2 linked regions of the Variovorax paradoxus genome follow. The protein of the gene in region 1 interacts with the protein of each later gene in a pairwise test. Links are inferred from orthologs where the notes say so. Each region holds a gene or a part of one and is shown in the gene's direction. Other genes may lie near its edges.

What was found.
Region 2: the proteins of AACL56_RS10850 (region 1) and lpdA interact in binary tests that used the Escherichia coli proteins (3 or more experiments, as listed by UniProt). The link is inferred for Variovorax paradoxus from one-to-one orthologs.

Annotation. Positions count from the first base shown.
Region 1 is NZ_LR743507.1:2,399,898-2,410,020, forward strand. What follows is about bases 1-3,097. They hold AACL56_RS10850 (UvrD-helicase domain-containing protein), read left to right. Parts: upstream 1-378; coding sequence 379-2,817; downstream 2,818-3,097. Other genes in these bases: AACL56_RS10845 (GMP reductase), read right to left, coding at 1-173; AACL56_RS10855 (hypothetical protein), read left to right, coding at 2,932-3,097. In the rest of the region: more of AACL56_RS10855, read left to right, coding at 3,098-3,621; AACL56_RS10860 (DUF2339 domain-containing protein), read left to right, coding at 3,636-6,782; AACL56_RS10865 (DUF3999 domain-containing protein), read left to right, coding at 6,779-8,281; AACL56_RS10870 (BPSS1780 family membrane protein), read right to left, coding at 8,312-9,142; AACL56_RS10875 (homoserine kinase), read right to left, coding at 9,152-10,123. UniProt on the Escherichia coli protein: A helicase with DNA-dependent ATPase activity. Unwinds DNA duplexes with 3'-5' polarity. Translocates on single-stranded DNA with 3'-5' polarity. Initiates unwinding more efficiently from a nicked substrate than double-stranded DNA.
Region 2 is NZ_LR743507.1:3,976,761-3,986,786, reverse strand. What follows is about bases 2,888-5,887. They hold lpdA (dihydrolipoyl dehydrogenase), read left to right. Parts: upstream 2,888-3,469; coding sequence 3,470-5,305; downstream 5,306-5,887. Other genes in these bases: AACL56_RS18505 (C40 family peptidase), read right to left, coding at 5,394-5,887; AACL56_RS18515 (MFS transporter), read left to right, coding at 2,888-3,473. Also shown: aceE (pyruvate dehydrogenase (acetyl-transferring), homodimeric type), read left to right, coding at 1-1,088; aceF (dihydrolipoyllysine-residue acetyltransferase), read left to right, coding at 1,151-2,809; more of AACL56_RS18515, read left to right, coding at 2,880-2,887; more of AACL56_RS18505, read right to left, coding at 5,888-5,978; AACL56_RS18500 (PQQ-dependent sugar dehydrogenase), read left to right, coding at 6,256-7,347; AACL56_RS18495 (alpha/beta hydrolase), read right to left, coding at 7,352-8,152; AACL56_RS18490 (4-hydroxyphenylacetate 3-hydroxylase family protein), read right to left, coding at 8,342-9,973. UniProt on the Escherichia coli protein: Lipoamide dehydrogenase is a component of the glycine cleavage system as well as of the alpha-ketoacid dehydrogenase complexes.

The DNA of each region.
Region 1 (10,123 bases):
TGCGCGAGCCACAGGCAGATCGATTCGTCGACCACCGTCTTCATGTTGGCGGGCACGACCGGCAGGCGGAAGCTGCGCTCGCCCAGCGTCACACTGGTGTCGCACTCGGAGCGGCTCTCCACGCGGCACTTGCGCGGCAGCAGAAGGATGTTGTCGTAGTCGAAGATTTGCATGACCAGGCTCCTGGAAGGTATCGTTGAAAGGAACGAATGAGCGCTTGGTCCGGCCGGTTCTCGAGGTGCGTTCTGAAAAGACGCGCCCACAAAAAACCGGGCGCAAGAAACTTGGGCCCGGTGATTGAGTCTACGCGGTGTTGTGGAGGCGGGTCTTCCGATTCTTCATATAACCCGCATACGCAGTGGTTTCTACAATCGGTGGATGTTGTTTAACGATCCTGCGGCCGACGCCCCTCTCCCGAATCCTTCGGACATGCCGCTGCTCCATAACCTGAACGCGGAACAACTCGCCGCGGTCACGTTGCCGGAAGGCAACGCATTGATCCTCGCCGGTGCCGGCTCCGGCAAGACCCGCGTGCTCACCACCCGCATCGCATGGCTGCTGCAAACCGGCCAGGTCTCCGCCGGCGGCATTCTGGCGGTGACCTTCACCAACAAGGCCGCGAAGGAGATGATGACGCGGCTGACGGCGATGCTGCCGGTCAACGTGCGCGGCATGTGGATCGGCACTTTCCACGGCCTGTGCAACCGCCTGTTGCGCGCCCACTGGAAGCTGGCCAACCTGCCGTCCACTTTCCAGATCCTCGACACGCAGGACCAGCTCTCGGCCATCAAGCGCCTGATGAAGCAGTTCAACGTCGATGACGAGCGCTTTCCCGCCAAGCAGACGCAGTGGTTCATTGCCGGCGCCAAGGAAGACGGCCTGCGCCCCGACGCCGTCGAGGTGCGCAACGAGGACGACCGCAAGAAGGTCGAGCTCTACCGCCTTTACGAAGAGCAATGCCAGCGCGAAGGCGTGGTCGACTTCGGCGAGCTGATGCTGCGCAGCTACGAACTGCTGCGCGACAACGACCCGGTGCGCGAGCACTACCAGCGGCGCTTCCGCCACATCCTGATCGACGAGTTCCAGGACACCAACCGCCTGCAGTACGCGTGGATCAAGATGCTCGCGGGCAACACCGTCGCAGGCCAGTTCGAGCCGGGCCGCAACAGCGTGATCGCCGTGGGCGACGACGACCAGAGCATCTATGCGTTCCGTGGCGCGCGCGTGGGCAACATGAGCGACTTCGTGCGCGAGTTCGACGTGCGCCACCAGATCAAACTCGAGCAGAACTACCGCAGCTACAGCAACATCCTCGACTCGGCCAACGAGCTCATCAGCCACAACAAGAAACGCCTCGGCAAGAACCTGCGCACCGACCAGGGCCCCGGCGAGCCGGTGCGCGTGTACGAGTCGCCCACCGACCTGGCCGAGGCGCAGTGGATGGTCGAGGAAATGCGCCAGCTCGTGCGCGACGGCTTCGAGCGCAAGGAAATGGCGGTGCTCTATCGCAGCAACGCGCAGAGCCGGGTGATTGAAACGGCACTGTTCAATGCGTCGGTGCCGTACCGCGTGTACGGCGGGCTGCGCTTCTTCGAGCGCGCCGAAATCAAGCACGCGCTGGCCTACCTTCGCCTGCTGGAGAACAAGGACGACGACACCAGCTTCCTGCGCGTCGTCAACTTCCCACCGCGCGGCATCGGCGCGCGCACGCTCGAAACCCTGCAGGATGCCGCGCGCGCGGCCAACCGGTCGCTGCACGACGCGGTGAGCGTGGTCGGCGGCAAGTCGGGCGCCAACCTCACGGGCTTCGTCGCCAAGATCGACGTGCTGCGCGAGCAGACGCAGGGCGTGAGCCTGCGCGAGATCATCGAGCTGGTGCTCGACCACAGCGGCCTCGTGGAACACTACAAGGCCGACCGTGAAGGTGCCGACCGCATCGAGAACCTGGACGAACTGGTGAACGCGGCCGAAAGCTTCGTCACGCAGGAAGGCTTCGGCCGTGACGCGGTGGCGCTGCCGGTCGACGAACTGCGCCAGTCGCCTGCGAGCCAGGGCATCGATCTGACCCGCCCCGTGATCGACGAGCCGCTCGCGCCCGACGCCGAGACCGGCGAAACCTTGAGCCCGCTGGCCGCCTTCCTGACGCACGCCGCACTCGAGTCGGGCGACAACCAGGCGCAGGCCGGGCAGGACGCGGTCCAGCTCATGACGGTGCACGCCGCCAAGGGCCTGGAATTCGATTGCGTGTTCATCACCGGCATGGAAGAGGGCCTGTTCCCGCACGAGAACTCGATGAGCGACTTCGAGAGCCTCGAGGAAGAACGACGCCTGATGTACGTGGCGATCACGCGTGCCCGCAAGCGCCTGTACCTGAGCCACTCGCAGACGCGCATGCTGCACGGTCAGACCCGCTACAACGTCAAGAGCCGCTTCTTCGACGAACTCCCCGAAGGCGCGCTGAAATGGCTCACGCCCAAGAACCAGGGCTTCACGCCCTCGGCTTTCGGCTATGGCGGCGGCTACGGCAGCACACGCGGCGGGGCAGGGGGCTACGGCGGCGGGTACGGAGGTGGCCAGGGCTCAGGCTACGGAAGCAGCCGTGACAAGGACACCTTCGCGAGTCCTCCGGTGCCGCCGCAGAAGACGGCGCCGTCGCACGGATTGCGTTCTGGCATGCAGGTGTTCCACAACAAGTTCGGCGAGGGCACTGTCACCGCGCTGGAAGGCACGGGCGACGATGCACGCGCGCAGGTCAAGTTCGCGCGCCACGGCGTGAAGTGGCTGGCGCTTTCGGTGGCCAAGCTCACGCCGATCTGAATTGCTACCAAAGGTATAGCGAACAACGTAGACAGGACGGGCGAAAAGGCGCTTTTGCGCTGAAGGGTCGTACACTCCGCACTCGCCAAACAAGGGGAGTCAGGGATGTGGTTCTTGGGCATCATTGCCGGCCTGTTCATCGGAGCGCTGTTCGAATCGGTGCCCGTGGCGCTGGTGCTTGCGGTGGTCGGCGCGTTCGCGCTGCCGCAGCTGGTCGGCAGGAAGAAGAAAGACAAGGCCGAACCGCACCGCACCGAGGCTGAGCGCGCACCGGCTGCCGGCGCCACTGCCGCGTTGCCGGCCGCGCCGGGCGGCGGCGTGCTGAAGCTGCAGCAGCGGGTGTCGGAGCTCGAGCAGCGCGTTGCAGCGCTCGAAAGCCGGCTGGCGCAGGGCGCGACGGCCACCGGCGCACTCGAGGCACCCAAGGTGGATCGCGCCGACGCCTCGGTCATCCCCGAACTGCCTTCCGGCGAACTTGCCACGTCGATGGGTGTCACGCCGTTGCCGGAGGCGCCGCCGCTGCCCGTGGCCATGCCGGCGTCGCGCGCGGCGCAGATCGAGCAGGCGCGCCTGTCGCGCCTGCAGGCCGACGTGCCTGCGTCCGAGTCGCCGGTAGATGAAAAGGCCGCCGCGCCTTCGGTGCAAGCACCGGCCCCTGTGTCCGCGGAACCATCCGCGGAACCGCCCGCGCAACCGACCATCCAGACGCCAGTCACTGTTCGCCGCCCACCTCCACCTCCGCCACCCCCGCCACCCCCGCCGGTCCGCTGCGCGACCGCCTGCCGGCCCCCATCGCCAACCTGATCTTCGGCGGCAACATGCTGGTCAAGCTGGGCGTGCTGATCCTGTTCCTCGGGCTCGCGTTCCTGCTGCGCTACACGGCCGAACGCGTCACGGTGCCGATCGAACTGCGCTACGCGGCCGTCGCACTGGTCGGCGCGGGCCTGCTGGTGCTGGGCTGGCTGCTGCGCCACAAGCGCGCCGGCTATGCGCTGATCCTGCAGGGCGCGGGCATCGGCGTGTTCTACCTGACGACGCTCGCGGCCATGAAGCTCAGCGGGCTGCTGCCGGCCAGCGCGGGCTTCGCCTTCCTGTTCGGCGTGGCCGTGCTCAGCGCGGCACTGGCCGTGCTGCAGAACGCGCCGGTGCTGGCCATCGTGGCCGCCCTCGAAGGCTTCGCGGCACCGGTGCTGGCGTCGACCGGCTCGAACCAGCCGGTGGGTTTGTTCACCTATCTGCTGGTGCTCGACGTGGGCATCGTGCTGATCGCCTGGTTCAAGGCATGGCGCGTGCTCAACCTGATCGGCTTCGTCGGCACCTTCACGCTGGCGGCCGGCTGGGCGCACAAGTACTACACCGACGACCAGTTCGGCACCATCGAGCCCTTCCTCGTCGTCTTCTTCCTGCTGTTCACCGCCATCGGCCTGCTGTTCGCGCGGCGCACGCTGTTCGATGCGCCGGTGCAGCCCGCGCAGCCGCTTGCCACGCGCGCGCTCGACACGCTGCGCCGCGCCGGCCGCGTCGACAGCTCGCTGGTGTTCGGCACGCCCATGGTCGCCTTCGGCATGCAGGTGCTGCTGATGCGCCCGTGGGAGTACGGCGCCGCCTTCTCGGCGATGGCGCTCTCGGCCTTCTACCTGGTGCTGGGCCGGATGGTGTTCTCCACGCAGCCGAAGGGGCTGGCGTTGCTCGCGGAGGCCTATGCCATCGTCGGCGTGATCTTCGGGACGCTGGCGATTCCGCTCGGCCTCGAAGGTCAGTGGACCGGTGCGGCCTGGGCGGTCGAGGCGGCCGGCATGTACTGGCTCGGCGCGCGGCAAGGGCGCGTGTATGCGCGCGCCTTCGCCTTCGTGGTCTTCGCGGGCGCGGTGGTCAAGCTGCTCGAGGCCACGCGGATCGACGCGGCCGCGGGCCATCCGTTGCTCGACGGTTCCGTCATCGGTCCGGTGCTGGTGGCGGTCAGCGCCTTCGCGATGTGGGCGATCCATCGACGCGCCAGGCTGGACGTGGGCGACAACGCCGAGGCGCTGGCCGGCAATGCCTTGCCGTGGCTCGGCATGGCCGCGCTCACGTTGCTGCTGTGGCAATGGTTCACGCCGCCGTGGGCTGCGGCCGCCACGGCCGTGCTGGCTTCGGTGACTTTCGCGGTGGCGATCCGGCTGGCGCTGCAGCCGCTGACCTCCGTGAGCTTCGGCATGCAGGCGCTGGCGGTGGCGAGCTTCATTGCCACCCTGCACCGCACCGGCCAGGTGGTCGACGCCAAGGTGCTGCAGAGCGGATGGCAGGGCGCTGCGGTGGCCTGCCTGATCGCGCTCAGCGTGCTCGCCAGCGCCGGCTGGTCCATGCGGCAGGCGCACCGTGCGGCATTGGCGCGCGGCGTGCAGCCGGTGTGGTCGGTCGGCAATGTCGTCGGCGTGATCGCAGGCGTGAGCCTGCTGCACCTGGCGATGCTGTTCCAGGTGAGCCTGGCGCAGGCCGCATTGCTGTGGCCGTTGACGGCCACCGTCGTGCTGTGGGTGGCGCTGCGCATGGCGCACTTCCCGCTCGCGGCATTGGCGGGTGTGCTGCAGGCCCTGGCTGCCGTCGCGTTCGGCATCGGCGCAGCGGACTTCGTCGACACGGCGCGGCCGGCGTTTGCCCATCTCGGCTTCTGGACACCGGTGGTACTCGGCCTGACCGCGCTGCTTGCGGGCGATTGGCTGCGCGACGAGGCGCGTCCGCGCCCGAGCGAGCCGGCCGGCACCGCCCGCACGCGCTGGGCCAATGCATGGTGCGCGATTCCGGCGGTGCTGTGGGCGCCAGTGGTCTGGGGGCTCGGCTGGTGGCTGTTCGGGATGCTCGACGAAAGCGTTCGAGTCCTCAATCGCCACGGCCTTGCAAGCCACATTCCTGCCGCCACGATGGCGGTGGTGCTCGTCACCTCGGTGCTCGCGGCCATCGTGGCGCACCGGCGCGACTGGCCGCAGTTGGGCAAGTCGACGCTTGCCACGCTGCCGGCTTTCGGCCTGATCGCTGCGTACGGCGTCGCGGGCGGTCCCACGCCGTTCTACGTGCCGTCGAGCGCGCTGGGCTGGCTCGCCTGGCCGCTGGCTCTGGCTTGGCACCTGCGCCTGCTTCGCGCGCAAAGGCGCTGGCTCGATGCGTCGGCGCTCACGCCGTTCCATGTCGCGGGCTTCTGGCTGTTCCTGCTGCTGGCTGCGCGCGAATGCCAGTGGCAGCTCGGCCGCGTCGGCGGCGAGTGGTCGAGCTGGCAACTGCTGGGCTGGGCCATCGTGCCGGCGCTGGTGCTCTGGGCACTGCGCTCTCGCGCGCTGCTGCAGCGCTGGCCGCTTACCGCGTTCCGCAGCGCCTACCTGGAGTTCGCCGCCACGCCGGTGGCGGCCTACCTGCTGGCCTGGGTGTGGGTGACCAATGCGGCCAGCCCGGGCGACGCGTCGCCGCTGCCCTATGTGCCGCTGCTGAACCCGCTCGAGCTGGCGCAATGGCTGGTGCTGTTCGCACTGGTGCTCTGGTGGCGTGCGCTGCCCGTCGGCTCGTTCGCGCGCGTCCAGCCGATGGCCGCGAAGGGCGCGGCCGGCGTCACGGGGCTGGCGCTGCTGACCGGCATGGTGCTGCGCAGCAGCCATCACTACGCGGGCGTCGATTGGAACTTCGATGCCCTCTACGCCTCATGGCTCACGCAGGCGGCGCTGTCGATCACCTGGGCAATCTGCGGCGTGGTCGCGATGGTGCTGGGCCATTCGCGCCGCGTGCGCACGCTCTGGGTGGCGGGTGCCGCGCTGCTCGGCGTGGTGGTGCTGAAGCTGTTCTTCGTCGAACTGGCGGACCGCGGCGGCCTGTTCCGCATCGTGTCGTTCATTGCAGTGGGCGCCTTGCTGTTGCTGGTGGGTTACTTCGCGCCGGTACCGCCGAAGAAGGACGATGCGGCGGCGCCGAAGACGCCCACGGAAGGCGGTGCCGCATGAGCGCGCCGATGACGTGGACGCTTCGCGCCGGCGCCGCGTTGATGGCGGCGGGTTGCGGGCTTGCCGCTGCGCAGCCGGCCACCACCGCCCCGATCACGCTGGAGGGCACCGGGCCCTATCACCGGCTCACGCTGCCGATCGCGCTCTATGGCCGCGCCGCCTACGCCGACCTGCGAGACCTGCGGGTGCGCAACGCCGCCGGCCATCCCGTGCCCTACGCCTGGCTGCGCAACGAAGCCGCCGCGCCGAAGACCGCCTCGCGCGACGTGCCGATCTTTGCGCTGCCCGGCATCGCGGCCAGCGCCGCGCCGGGCGATACGGCACTCGCGTTCTCGGTGCGGCCCGACGGTTCGCTGAAGCTCGAGAGCAAGGCCGCCGAGGCCCGCGGCAGCGACGACGCGCCGCAATGGCTGATCGACGTGAGCCAGGTCAAGGGCAGCCTGCTGCAGGCCCGCTTCGAGATCGCGCCCGCTGCGCGCGGCCTGTTCGCCTTCCGGCTCGAGGCCAGCGACGACCTGCGCCAGTGGCGGCCGGTGAGCGGCGAAGAGCAACTGGTGCGACTGGCGCACGGCGGCCAGACCATCGAGCGCCTCGCGGTCGAACTGGACCATGTGCGCGCGCGCTTCCTGCGCCTGCGCTGGAGCGACCCGAAGAACGGTGCAGTGCTGACCCGCGTGGGCATCGACAGCGTGCAGGAGGTCGAGCCCGTCGCGCCGATCGAATGGTCGGTTGCCCTGAGGCCGGAGCGCTGCGGCACCGACCACTGCGACTACCTGCTGCCGCACGGCGTGCCGGTGCAGGGCCTGCGAATCGATCTGGCCGACGTCAACACGCTGGCGCAGGTCGCCGTCTCGGGCTTGTCCGATCCGGCCGTTGCGGCCGCCCCGCAGCCGGTGATCGTGCCGCGCAACCCGCTCTACGCCTTGCGGCATCCGCAGCGCCGTCCCGTGCAGCAGGCCGCCGGCCCGGACGAAACGCCACTGGTCGATGCCGTGGTGTACCGCCTCGCGCAGGCCGGCGGCGAGGCGCGCTCGCCAGTGCTGGCGCTCGATGGTGCGGTGCATCCGCGGCTGCGGCTGCGCACGGCGGGGCCGGTCAGCATGCTGGGCGCCACGCCGCCGACGATCGCCGTCGCCGTGGTGCCGCGCACGCTGGTGTTCCTCGCGCAGGGTGAAGCGCCGTTTTCATTGGCATGGCGCGCGGCGCCGGCAAGGGACGCCGTCGAGGGCAGCGAGCCCGGCGCGCCGCTGGCGTTGTCGACGCTGATCCCGGGGTATGCGGCAGACAAGCCGGTGGTCGCCGGCAATGCCTCGGTCGCGCTGCCTGCGGCGACGGCTGTCAATGCGACGGTCGCCGCGGCCGTTCAGCCGCCGGTCCCCGCGCAGGAGCCGTCGCGCAAATGGTGGTTGTGGGGAGCGCTGGGGGGTGGCCTGCTGCTGCTGGCCGGCATGGCATGGTCGCTGTTTGCCAGCCTGCGCAAGGATGCGCAGCGGCCCTGACCCCGGTGACGGGTACGGGCCGCTTCCTGTTCAGTTCGCGTCGAAGGTGTCGCGGAAGGTGAACCAGGTCGAGCTCAGCGACATCGCCGCCAGCACCAGCGCGGTGCCGACGATCATGATGTTGCCCACCGCCAGCGCGGCGCCGCCCGAGCCCAGCGCGCCCACGCCGACCAGCAGCGTGGCCAGCAGGCCCATGGCAATGCCCGCCAGCAGGAACACGCCGAACCATGCGATGCCGAACAGCGAATAGGCACCGAAGTTGCGGAACAGCGCGACGATGCTGAAGAAGATGCTCTTCACCGGCTCCACGCGGTGCCAGTGCACCAGCGCCGGCGCATGCCACATGGCCAGCGACAGCGGCAGGTTGAGGCACATCAGCAGCATGCGCGCGACCTGGAAGTCGCTGCTGGCCACGATCTCGGGCGTGAGCGGATCGTCGAGCAGGTAGGCGCGGGCCAGTTGGCCGCCGTCGACCAGCGTGGTTACCAGCACGGCCAGCACGAAGAACACCGCCGAGATCACGCCCAGCACCACCAGCGAGCGCCATTCGGTGCGCATGGCGGCGAACACCGCCACGAACATCGCCGAGCCCGTGGGGCGGCGCGCATCGCCGGCGCGCCCGATGCCTTCCGCGTTGTCGGTGTAGGCGACCGAGGTGGCCACCATCAGGCCCAAGGTCATGAAAGGCACCAGCCCGGGCGCCAGCAGGCTGCCCAGGATGGGCACGACCGACACCGTCGAGATCACCGCCATCAGCAGGAAGAACAGCGAGATGAAGGCCAGCGGCTGCCGCAAGAAGGTCTTGAGTCCGAGGCGGACCCATTCGGCGCCGGTTCGCGCCGGCACGAGGTTGAGTTTCATGTGTTCGGGTCAGGCAGCCAAGGCAGGCTCGAGGGTCTGCGCCATGGCATGCGGGTGGGTGGCGCGGCCGCGCAGCACGCGCTCGAAATGCGCGGGGTCGTGCGGCTTGAGCATGCTCGCCTCGCGTGGCAGGTGGAAGTCCCAGAGGCGGGAAATCCAGAAACGCAGCGCGGCGGCGCGCAGCATCGCGGGCAGCAGGGCGCGTTCGGAGGCGTTCAGGGCGCGAACGCTCTCGTAGGCCGAGAGCAGCGCGTCGGCGCGCTCGGCGTCGTGCCGGCCGGTGGGCAGGTCGATCGCCCAGTCGTTCAGGCACACGGCCAGATCGAACAGCCAGGTGTCGGTGCCGGCGAAGTAGAAGTCGAACACGCCGGTCAGGCGCGGCGGTGCATCGGCATCGCCGCCGGTCGCGAACATCACGTTGTCGCGGAACATGTCGGCATGCACCGGCCCGCGAGGCAGCGCAGCGTAGGCCGACGTTTCGGCAACATGGTTCTGGTAGGCAAGCTCGGCGCGCAGCAGGCTGGCCTGCGATTCCTCGATGTAGGGCAGCACCACGGGCACCGTCTCGTTCCACCAGGGCAGGCCGCGCAGGTTGGGCTGGATGCGCGGGTAGTCGCGCCCGGCAACGTGCATGCGCGCCAGCATCGCACCCAGTTCGGCGCAATGTGCGGGGCCGGGTGCCAGTTCGCTGCGGCCCGAGAGTTTCTGCACCACCGCGGCGGGCTTGCCTGCCACCATGTGCAGCAGGTCGCAGCCGCTATCGGCCGCCGGCGAGGCGGGCTGGCCCTTCCTCGGCGTGTCGGTTGCGGCGGGAGCAGAGACCGGTGCCGGCACCGGCAGGCCGGCGGCCGACAGGTGCTTCATCAGGCAAAGGTAGTAAGGCAGCTGTTCGGCGCTCAGGCGTTCGAAGAGCGTCAGCACGAATTCGCCCGATTCGGTGGTGGCGAAGTAGTTGGTGTTCTCGATGCCGCCCTCGATGCC
Region 2 (10,026 bases), 1.6 Mb from region 1 along the record:
GCCTGTTCCGCCAGATCGGCATCTACAACCCGCACGGTCAGCAGTACACCCCGGTCGACAAGGACCAGGTCATGTACTACAAGGAAGACAAGGCCGGCCAGATCCTGCAGGAAGGCATCAACGAAGCCGGTGGCATGTCGAGCTGGATCGCGGCGGCCACCTCGTACAGCACGAACAACCGCATCATGGTGCCGTTCTACGTGTACTACTCGATGTTCGGCTTCCAGCGCATCGGCGACCTGGCCTGGGCGGCCGGCGACATGCAGGCCCGCGGCTTCCTGCTGGGCGGCACGTCGGGACGCACCACGCTGAACGGCGAAGGCCTGCAGCACGAGGACGGCCACAGCCACATCCTGGCCAACACCATCCCGAACTGCGTGAGCTACGACCCGACCTTCGCGCACGAAGTCGGCGTGATCCTGCACCATGGCCTCAAGCGCATGGTCGAGAAGCAGGACAACGTCTACTACTACCTGACGCTGCTCAACGAGAACTACCCGATGCCCGGCCTGCAGCCCGGCACCGAAGAGCAGATCATCAAGGGCATGTACCTGTCGAAGCAGGGCCCCGCGCTCAAGGCCAAGGCGCCCACCGTGCAACTGCTGGGCAGCGGCACCATCCTGCGCGAGAGCTTTGCCGCGCAGGAACTGCTCGAGAAGGACTGGGGCGTGTCGGCTTCCGTGTGGAGCTGCCCGAGCTTCAACGAACTCACGCGCGACGGCCAGGACGCCGACCGCTGGAACCTGCTGCATCCCGACCAGACGCCGCGCGTGCCTTTCGTGGCCGAGCAGCTCGGCGCCACGACCGGCCCGGTGGTCGCATCGACCGACTACATGAAGGCCTACGCGGAGCAGATCCGCCCCTTCGTCCCGAAGGGCCGCACCTACAAGGTGTTGGGTACCGACGGCTTCGGCCGGAGCGACTTCCGCAACAAGCTGCGCGAGCACTTCGAGATCAACCGTCACTACATCGTGGTGGCCGCGCTCAAGGCGCTGAGCGAAGATGGCACGGTGCCGGTCGCCAAGGTGGTCGAAGCCATCAAGAAGTACGGCATCAACGTCGACAAGGTCAACCCGCTCTACGCCTGAGCCTCGCCAGGCAATCAACAACCAACGAACGAAACGGCGCCTCACGGCGGGAGACAAACGATATGGCAGCAGTGGAAGTGAAAGTGCCCGACATCGGCGATTTCGATGAAGTCGCGGTGATCGAGGTGCTCGTGAAGGTGGGCGACACGGTCAAGGCCGAGCAGTCGCTCATCACCGTCGAATCGGACAAGGCGTCGATGGAGATTCCGTCGTCGACCGCCGGTGTCGTGAAGGAACTGAAGGTCGAGGTCGGCGGCAAGGTGAAGGAGGGCTCGGTGGTGCTCGTGCTCGAGGCCGAAGGTGGCGGTGCCGCTGCAGCGCCGGCCCCTGCGCCTGCTGCCGCACCCGCAGCAGCCGCCGCGCCTGCACCGGCCGCGGCAGCACCTGCAGCGGCGCCCGCGGCCTCCGGTCCGGTCGAGGTCAAGGTGCCGGACATCGGCGACTTCAAGGACGTCGCCGTCATCGAACTGCTGGTGAAGGTGGGCGACACGGTCGCGGCCGAGCAGTCGTTGATCACGGTCGAATCGGACAAGGCCTCGATGGAAATCCCGTCGTCGGCTGCCGGCGTGCTGAAGGAACTGAAGGTCAAGGTGGGCGACACCGTCAACATCGGCGACCTGATCGCGGTGCTCGAAGGCTCCGCAGGAGCCGCCGCTGCGCCGGCTGCGGCTCCCGCGCCTGCACAGGCGGCGGCCGCTCCGGCACCGGCGAGCGCTCCGGCGCCCGCAGCTGCAACTCCCGCCGCGGCACCGGCAGCGGCTCACCAGCCGACGGCAGCCCCCACCGGCAACCTGCCGCATGCCTCGCCCTCGGTGCGCAAGTTCGCCCGCGAACTCGGCGTGCCGCTCGAAGAGGTCAAGGGCTCGGGGCCCAAGGGCCGCATCACGCAGGAAGACATCCAGAACTTCACCAAGGCCGTGATGAGCGGCCAGGCCAGCACCAAGGCCTCGGCCGCCAAGGCGCCGGCCGCTGGTGGTGATGGTGCCGCGCTGGGCCTCATTCCGTGGCCCAAGGTCGACTTCGCGAAGTTCGGCACCGTCGAGCGCAAGGACCTGTCGCGGATCAAGAAGCTCAGCGGTGCCAACCTGCACCGCAACTGGGTGATGATCCCGCACGTCACGAACAACGACGAAGCCGACATCACCGAGCTCGAGGCCTTCCGCGTCTCCACCAACAAGGAGAACGAGAAATCGGGCGTGAAGGTCACGATGCTGGCCTTCGTCATCAAGGCGGTGGTCGCGGCGCTGAAGAAATTCCCCGAGTTCAACACCAGCCTGGACGGCGACCAGCTCGTCTACAAGCAGTACTACAACATCGGTTTCGCGGCGGACACGCCCAACGGCCTCGTGGTGCCGGTGCTCAAGGATGCCGACAAGAAGGGCATCCTGCAGATCAGCGCCGAAATGGGCGAACTCGCCAAGAAGGCGCGCGACGGCAAGCTCGGCTCGGCCGACATGCAGGGTGGCTGCTTCTCGATCAGTTCGCTCGGCGGCATCGGCGGCACGCACTTCACGCCCATCATCAACGCGCCCGAAGTCGCCATCCTCGGCCTGTCGAAGAGCGCGATGAAGCCGGTGTGGGACGGCAAGCAGTTCGTGCCGCGTCTCACGCTGCCGATGTCGCTGTCGTACGACCACCGCGTGATCGACGGCGCCCTGGCTGCGCGTTTCAACGCCTACCTGGGGCAAGTGCTCGCGGACTACCGTCGCATCCTGCTATGACGCCCCGAGCACCTTCGGTGCTCCCCTCCATAGGGGGCTGCTCCCTTGGGGCGGCCCGGCGGGAGCAGTCATGACCACGGTCGTGGCCGTCCGCAAGGGCGGCCAAGTCACGATGGCGGCCGATTCCCTGGTGACCTTCGGCGACACGCGGCTTTCGCACCGCGCCGAAGCGAACCAGAAGATCTTCACCGTCGAGGACGCGGCGGGCACGAGCCTGTTTGCGATGGCCGGCGCCGCGGCGCACTTCCTGGTGCTGCAGCATGCACTGGCCGCGCAGCCACGCGAGCAGCTGCTGTTCGGCAGCAAGCACGAGATCTTCCGCACCTTCACGATGCTGCATCCGGTGCTGAAGGAGTCGTTCTTCATGCAGACCAAGGAAGACGACCACGAGCCGTACGAGTCGAGCCAGTTCACGATGCTGATGGCCAACCAGAGCGGCATCTACGGCATCTACAGCTACCGCGAGGTGTTCGAGTTCAAGCAGTTCTGGGCCATCGGCTCGGGACGCAGCTTCGCACTCGGCGCCATGCATGCGGCCTATGACATCAAGTCGCGCGGCGCGCGCGACGTGGCGGAGGCAGGCATTGCTGCCGCCTGCGAATTCGATCGCAATTCGGCCCCACCGGTCGACGTTCTCACACTCAAACTGAAAGTGTCCAAATGAGCGAACAACAAATCAAGGTGCCCGACATCGGCGACTTCGACGAAGTGGCAGTCATCGAGGTGCTGGTCAACGTCGGAGACACGGTCAAGGCCGAACAGTCGCTGATCACGGTCGAATCGGACAAGGCCTCGATGGAGATCCCGTCCTCGGCCGCCGGCGTGGTCAAGGCCATTGCCGTGAAGGTGGGCGACAAGGTCAAGCAGGGCTCGGTGGTGCTGACGCTGGAGGCGGATGGTGCGGCGGCGCCCGCGCCGGCTGCAGCGGCCCCTGCGTCGACTGCTGCGCCGGCTGCTGCAGCCGCGGCTCCCGCACCCAAGGCGGCTGCGCCGTCCCCCGTTGCGGCGCCCGTGGCCTCCAGCTACGGTGACAAGGTCGACGTCGAATGCGACGTGATCGTGCTCGGCGCAGGCCCTGGCGGTTATTCGGCGGCTTTCCGTGCTGCCGATCTCGGCCTGAAGGTGGTGCTGATCGAGCGCTACGCCACCCTCGGCGGCGTGTGCCTGAACGTCGGCTGCATTCCGTCGAAGGCGCTGCTGCACGTGGCGTCGGTCATGGACGAGGTGAAGCATTTCGCCGATCTGGGCGTGAGCTTTGCCGCGCCGACGGTCGATCGCGCCAAGCTGCTCGGCCACAAGAACAAGGTAGTGGGCAAGCTCACCGGCGGCCTCACGGCCATGGCCAAGATGCGCAAGGTGACGGTGCTGCGCGGCGTGGGCAATTTCGTCGACCCGCACCACATCGAGGTCGAAGAAACCTCCGGCACCGGCTGGGACACCACGGGCAGCAAGCAGACCGTGAAGTTCCGCAACGCCATCATCGCGGCCGGCTCGCAGGCCGTTAGCCTGCCTTTCATGCCCAAGGATCCGCGTGTGGTCGATTCCACAGGCGCGCTCGAACTCGGCACCGACCCCAAGCGCATGCTGATCCTGGGCGGCGGCATCATCGGCCTGGAAATGGGCACGGTGTATTCCACGCTGGGCGCGCGCCTCGATGTGGTCGAGATGCTCGACGGCCTGATGCAGGGCGCCGACCGCGACCTGGTGAAGGTCTGGCAGAAGATGAACGCGCCGCGCTTCGACAACATCATGCTGAAGACCAAGACGGTCGGCGCCGAGGCCACGAAGGAAGGCATCAAGGTCACCTTCGAGGGCGAGAACGCGCCCAAGGAACCGCAGGTGTACGACCTGGTGCTGCAGGCGGTGGGCCGCAGCCCGAACGGCAAGAAGATCGGTGCCGACAAGGCCGGCGTGGCAGTGACCGACCGCGGCTTCATCAATGTCGACATCCAGATGCGCACCAACGTGCCGCACATCTTCGCCATCGGTGACATCGTGGGCCAGCCCATGCTCGCGCACAAGGCGGTGCATGAAGCGCACGTGGCGGCCGAGGTGATTGCGGGCGAACTGAAGGGCGACAAGGAACTGTCGAGCGCGGCGTTCAACGCGCGCGTGATCCCCAGCGTGGCCTACACCGACCCCGAGGTGGCATGGGTCGGCCTGACGGAAGACCAGGCGAAGGCAGAAGGCATCAAGGTCAAGAAGGGGCACTTCCCCTGGACGGCGTCGGGCCGCGCCATCGCCAACGGCCGCGACGAAGGCTTCACCAAGCTGCTGTTCGACGCCGAGACGCATCGCATCCTCGGCGGCGGCATCGTCGGTACGCATGCCGGCGACATGATCGGCGAGATCGCTCTGGCGATCGAGATGGGTGCGGACGAGATCGACATCGGCAAGACCATTCACCCGCACCCGACGCTGGGCGAAAGCATCGGCATGGCGGCGGAAGTGGCTCACGGCACCTGTACCGATCTGCCGCCTGCGAAGAAGAGCTGATCGAACCCTGGGGGCGCTTGCCGAGCGCCCATAAAAAAATCCCGCCTTGGCGGGATTTTTTTGTTCCGGAGACTGCGCTGCGGAGCGGTCAGTTGCCTGTGCTGGGCAGGTTGGCGACGGCTGCGGCCTTGACTTCGTCCGTCGGGCCGCCGAGAACGCGGCGGGCGCCGTCGAAGCGGCGTTGCCAGTAGCTGCCGTTCATGTCTTCCACGCGAACCTGCGCGCCAGTGCGGGGAGAGTGGATGAACTTGCCTTCGCCGACATAGATGCCAACGTGGCTGAAAGCGCGGCGCATGGTGTTGAAGAACACGAGGTCGCCGGGCTTGAGCTGGCTGGCGTCGATCTTTTCGGTGGCAGCTGCCTGTTCTTCGGCGCGACGCGGAAGCATGTGGCCGACCGTCTGGTTGTACATGGCGCGGACGAAGCCGCTGCAGTCGAAGCCCGATTCGGCGGTGTTGCCGCCGCGGCGGTACGGCACGCCGAGGAAGCCGATTGCGGTAACTACCAGATCCGACGTACGTTCGGTGACGGTCTGGCGGACCTGCTTGAGCTGCCCGATCAGGCCCTTGTCGGCCAGCAGGCGTGCCAACTCGTCATCGGTTTTATCCTGTTGAGGGGCTGCATGGACAGCTACGGCAAATAGGAGAGACGCGGGTAGGACGAAAAAACGCATGGCGCGTAGGATATTGATGACGCGCGGTTATGTCAATTTAAAAAGAATTAGCAAAAGTCTCTGTAAGTCATTGATTCACATTGAGATTTTTGATCGGGCCGGAGAAAAAATGTAACGGTGGACGTTTATTGACCATAAGCGGTTGGTTGCGGAAGTGTTTTTTTGCGGTGGGTGGATTGGCCCTCGATCTGTGCCTGGTTGCTATCTTTCGCCAAGTTCGCTCTAACCCACCGGAAAAGTCATGAATCGAGCCAAGTGGCCTGTTATCGCCTTGAGCATGTTTCTGGGCGCTGCCGGAACCGGTTTCTTCAGTATTGCGAGCGCCCAGGGCACGCCGGAGACCATCGCAACCGGCCTCGAAAACCCATGGGGCATTGCGTTCGTGCCGGGTGGCCGTTTCATCGTCACCGAGAGACCCGGCCGCATGCGACTGGTCGCCGCCGACGGCACGGTCGGTGCGCCCATCGCGGGCTTGCCCAGCATCGCTGCGGGCGGGCAGGGCGGCCTGCTCGACGTTCTGGGCGACTCTGCCTTCGAGAAGAACCGAACCCTGTATTTCTGCTTTTCCGAGGCCGACGCAGCCGGCTCCGCTAACAGCACTGCGCTCGCACGCGCCACCCTCTCTGCGGACGGCACGAAGCTCGAAGCGCTCAAGGTCATCTTCAGCCAGAAACCCAAGGTCGCAAGCCGGAACCACTTCGGCTGCCGCATCGTCGAGGCGCGCGACGGCACGCTGTTTCTCACCTTGGGCGAGCGCTTCAGCCGCAAGGAGGACGCGCAGAAGCTCGACAACCATCTCGGCAAGGTGATCCGCATCGCCAAGGACGGCTCGGTGCCCGCGGACAACCCCTTCGTTGGAAAGGCCGGTGCGCTGCCCGAGATCTGGAGCTACGGTCACCGCAACGGGCAGGGCGCTACGCTCGGCCCCGACGGCCGCTTCTGGATGAACGAGCACGGCCCGCAAGGCGGCGACGAAATCAACATTCCGCTGGCGGGCCGAAACTACGGCTGGCCGGTGATCACCTACGGCGAGAACTACGGCGGCGGGAAGATCGGCGACGGCATCACCGCGAAGGACGGGATGGAGCAGCCGCTGCATTACTGGGTGCCGTCGATCGCGCCGTCCGGCATGGCGTTCCTGACCAGCGACAGGTACGGCGCGGCCTGGAAGGGCAACCTTTTCATCGGTTCGCTGAAGTTCGGGTATCTCGACCGCATCGAGCTCAAGGGCGGCAAGGTGGTGGCGGAGCACAAGCTGCTGGCCGACGGCCGCGCGCGCATCCGTGACGTGAAGCAGGGCCCCGACGGGCTGCTCTACGTGCTCACCGACGAGGCCGACGGCAAGCTGCTGCGCCTGAAGCCGAACTGAAGCCTCAGCCGGGGCAGCCCGGCAGCGGCAGCGTCGGCAGCATGCGCCGCCACAGGCGTGTCCACTCAGGCCAGTCGTGGCCGCCTTCGGTCGTAAAGACGCGTTCCGGCGGCAAGGCCGCCGCCAGGAGGCGGTGGCTGAAGGCGAAGCGATCGTCAGTGGCGTAGCCCAGATAGAGCGGGGGCCTCGCGTCCGCCGTCTGCGTGAAGCCCACGTAGCCGCGCAGCCATTGCCACAGTTGGGTCTCATTCGGCGTGCGTGGATTGCCACCGGATGGCTCACCCAAAGGCCCCTTCCAGGCCCCGAGGCCTCCGGCGTTGGCGATGTCGCTGCCCAGCACCCGTTCGCCGAGGTACGGCGCGATCGTCACCACGCCGGCCAGCGCGCCGGGATGCGTCTGCGCGTAGAGCAGGCTGCCGAAGCCGCCGACGGAGATCCCGACAAGCCATATGCGACGGTAGCCCTGGCTGCGCGCTGGCGCTACGACGTCGGCGTCGAGGCGCTCGAGGATGGTCCTGTCGTTGTAGTAGCCCAGGTGAGCGTCGACCAGCATCACGTCGGCTGCGACGCGGTTGTCCTGCACGGCGCGCACGAACCCTTCGCGCTCGAATTCTTCGGGTGTCGAATACGCACCGGGCAGCATCACCAGCAGCGTGTCGGCATTGCGCATGCATCCGCTTTTCTCGAGCGAGGTCGCCAGCGGTGTCGTGGTCTTGCGCATGCCGCCGCATGCGGTGAGAAGGAGCGCGGCGGCGGCCACGCCCAGCGCCGCCAGGCGCAGCCGTTTCGACAAAAGGAGCTTCATCCGCCGCAGTCTAGGGCCTGTGCACGCGGTGCAAGGGGTGCGAAGTGCGGCGCGGCCCGTGAATCAATGCTCAGGGAGCGCGCGGCGTCGTGCGTGCTCGCGAACCAGAAGGGCGCCGACGGGCGGCTGTGGTCCGCCCCGCCGGATCGCCTCGCAAGCAGGCCGCCTTCGGTGTTGACGCGACAGTTCCTAGGCGTGCCTCGATGCTGGCAGGTCGACCATCACCGGCCGTCCCGTTGTCGTACAGCCGGTGTCGCAGCACTTGCCGGGCTGGCGGTTGCGGGTGATGGCGCGGGCCGGGTCGTGCGGCGCGGCGGCCGGCGAGCCGTCGGCGGCGATGCCGCGCTCCAGGATGCGCTCGACCAGTTCCACCTTCGAGCCGACCGGGTAGTTGCGCCAGATCTCCTGCTTCATGGCGGCCGGCGATCCGCCGCCATGCAGGCTGATAACGCTGTACCAGCCGCCCTGGTAGCCGGCCGTGAGGTCTTCGATGAAGCGCGCCGTTTCGATGCGCTGTTCGTAGGGAATGGCCGGGTTGGCGCGCAGCACGTCCGACAGGCGTGCGGCGGTCTCGGGGTTGTGGTCTTCGTCGGGACCGGGCAGGGTGACGATCAACCCGCCGCTCACATAGTGCGCAATGCGGTGCATGTCGTAGATCTTCGTGGCCAGCAGCAGCTTGCCGATGTTGCTGAACACCGGGTCGGGCATGAACACCTCGCAGTGCTCGTCCGCCTTGCCGTAAACGCTGGCCGCCACGCCGCAGGCGAAGAAGCTTTCGGTGATGGTGATGAGTTCGACCATCTGCTCGCGCAGGTGGCTTTCCTTGCCCGGGTCGAAGCCGTTGGCCTCGCACATCAGCGCGCCGGCGCCGATCAGCAGGTCGCCGAAGCCCGCCCGCGCGCCGATGCAGCTGTGGCGGTGGTGCGTGGCGTAGCTGTAGGTCAGGTGGCCGGAGTGCTCCCAGGTCCCGTTGTCGCCCGCGTAGAACACCCGCTCCCACGGCACGAACACCTTGTCGAACATGCACACGCCGGTGCTCTGGCCGTACTTGCGGCTGAACAGCGCGTCGCCGTGCTCGAGCTTCTCGCCGGGCCGGCCCGCCGGGCGCGCAACGATGGTGAGGCCCGGCGCGTCCAGCGGCACGGCGCAGCAGACGGCGAAGTCGGCATCCTCCTTGCCCATGTTGCGGCAGGGCATGACCAGCAGCTCGTGCACGTAGGGTGCACCCGTCACGATGGCCTTTGTGCCCGAGATGACGATGCCGCGCGTGTTGCGCTCCACCACGTGCAGGTAGCTGTCGACGTTGGCCTGCTCGTGCGGACGCCGGCTGCGGTCGCCCTTGGCGTCGGTCATGGCCACGCCGAGCGTGAGGTCCTGGTCCTGCACGCGGTGCAGGTACTCGTGAAAGCGGGCGGTGTGCTCGGTGCTGCCGCGGGCGTCGTCGATGCGCGCCGACACCTGGGCGATGGCGTTGAGCGCGTCGTGCGTCAGGTAGCGCTGGGCGCAGCCGGTTTCCTGGCACACCAGCCGCACGGCCTCGAGCTTGTTGAGCAGGTCGCCGGCGCTCGCATTGAGATGGGACAGCCGGTTCACCCGCTTGCCGCTGGTGTGCTGCACGGCGGTCATGAGCGGCTCGTGCGCCTGCTTGAGCGCGTAGTCGTAGGTGAGGGCGATGGCATTGATACCGGGCTGGAAGGCGGGCTCGTCGGCCACGCTCTCGACGCGGCGGCCGTCCACGAACACCGTGGGCTGGTAGCGGCGCAGGGATTCGCGGTAGTCGGCGCCGGACATGAGCGACGCGGAGGGAAGCGGGGCGTTCATCGTGAGTGTCTCCAGGGGCTGCGGCCGTGGGCGACCGTCGGTTCGATAATTGG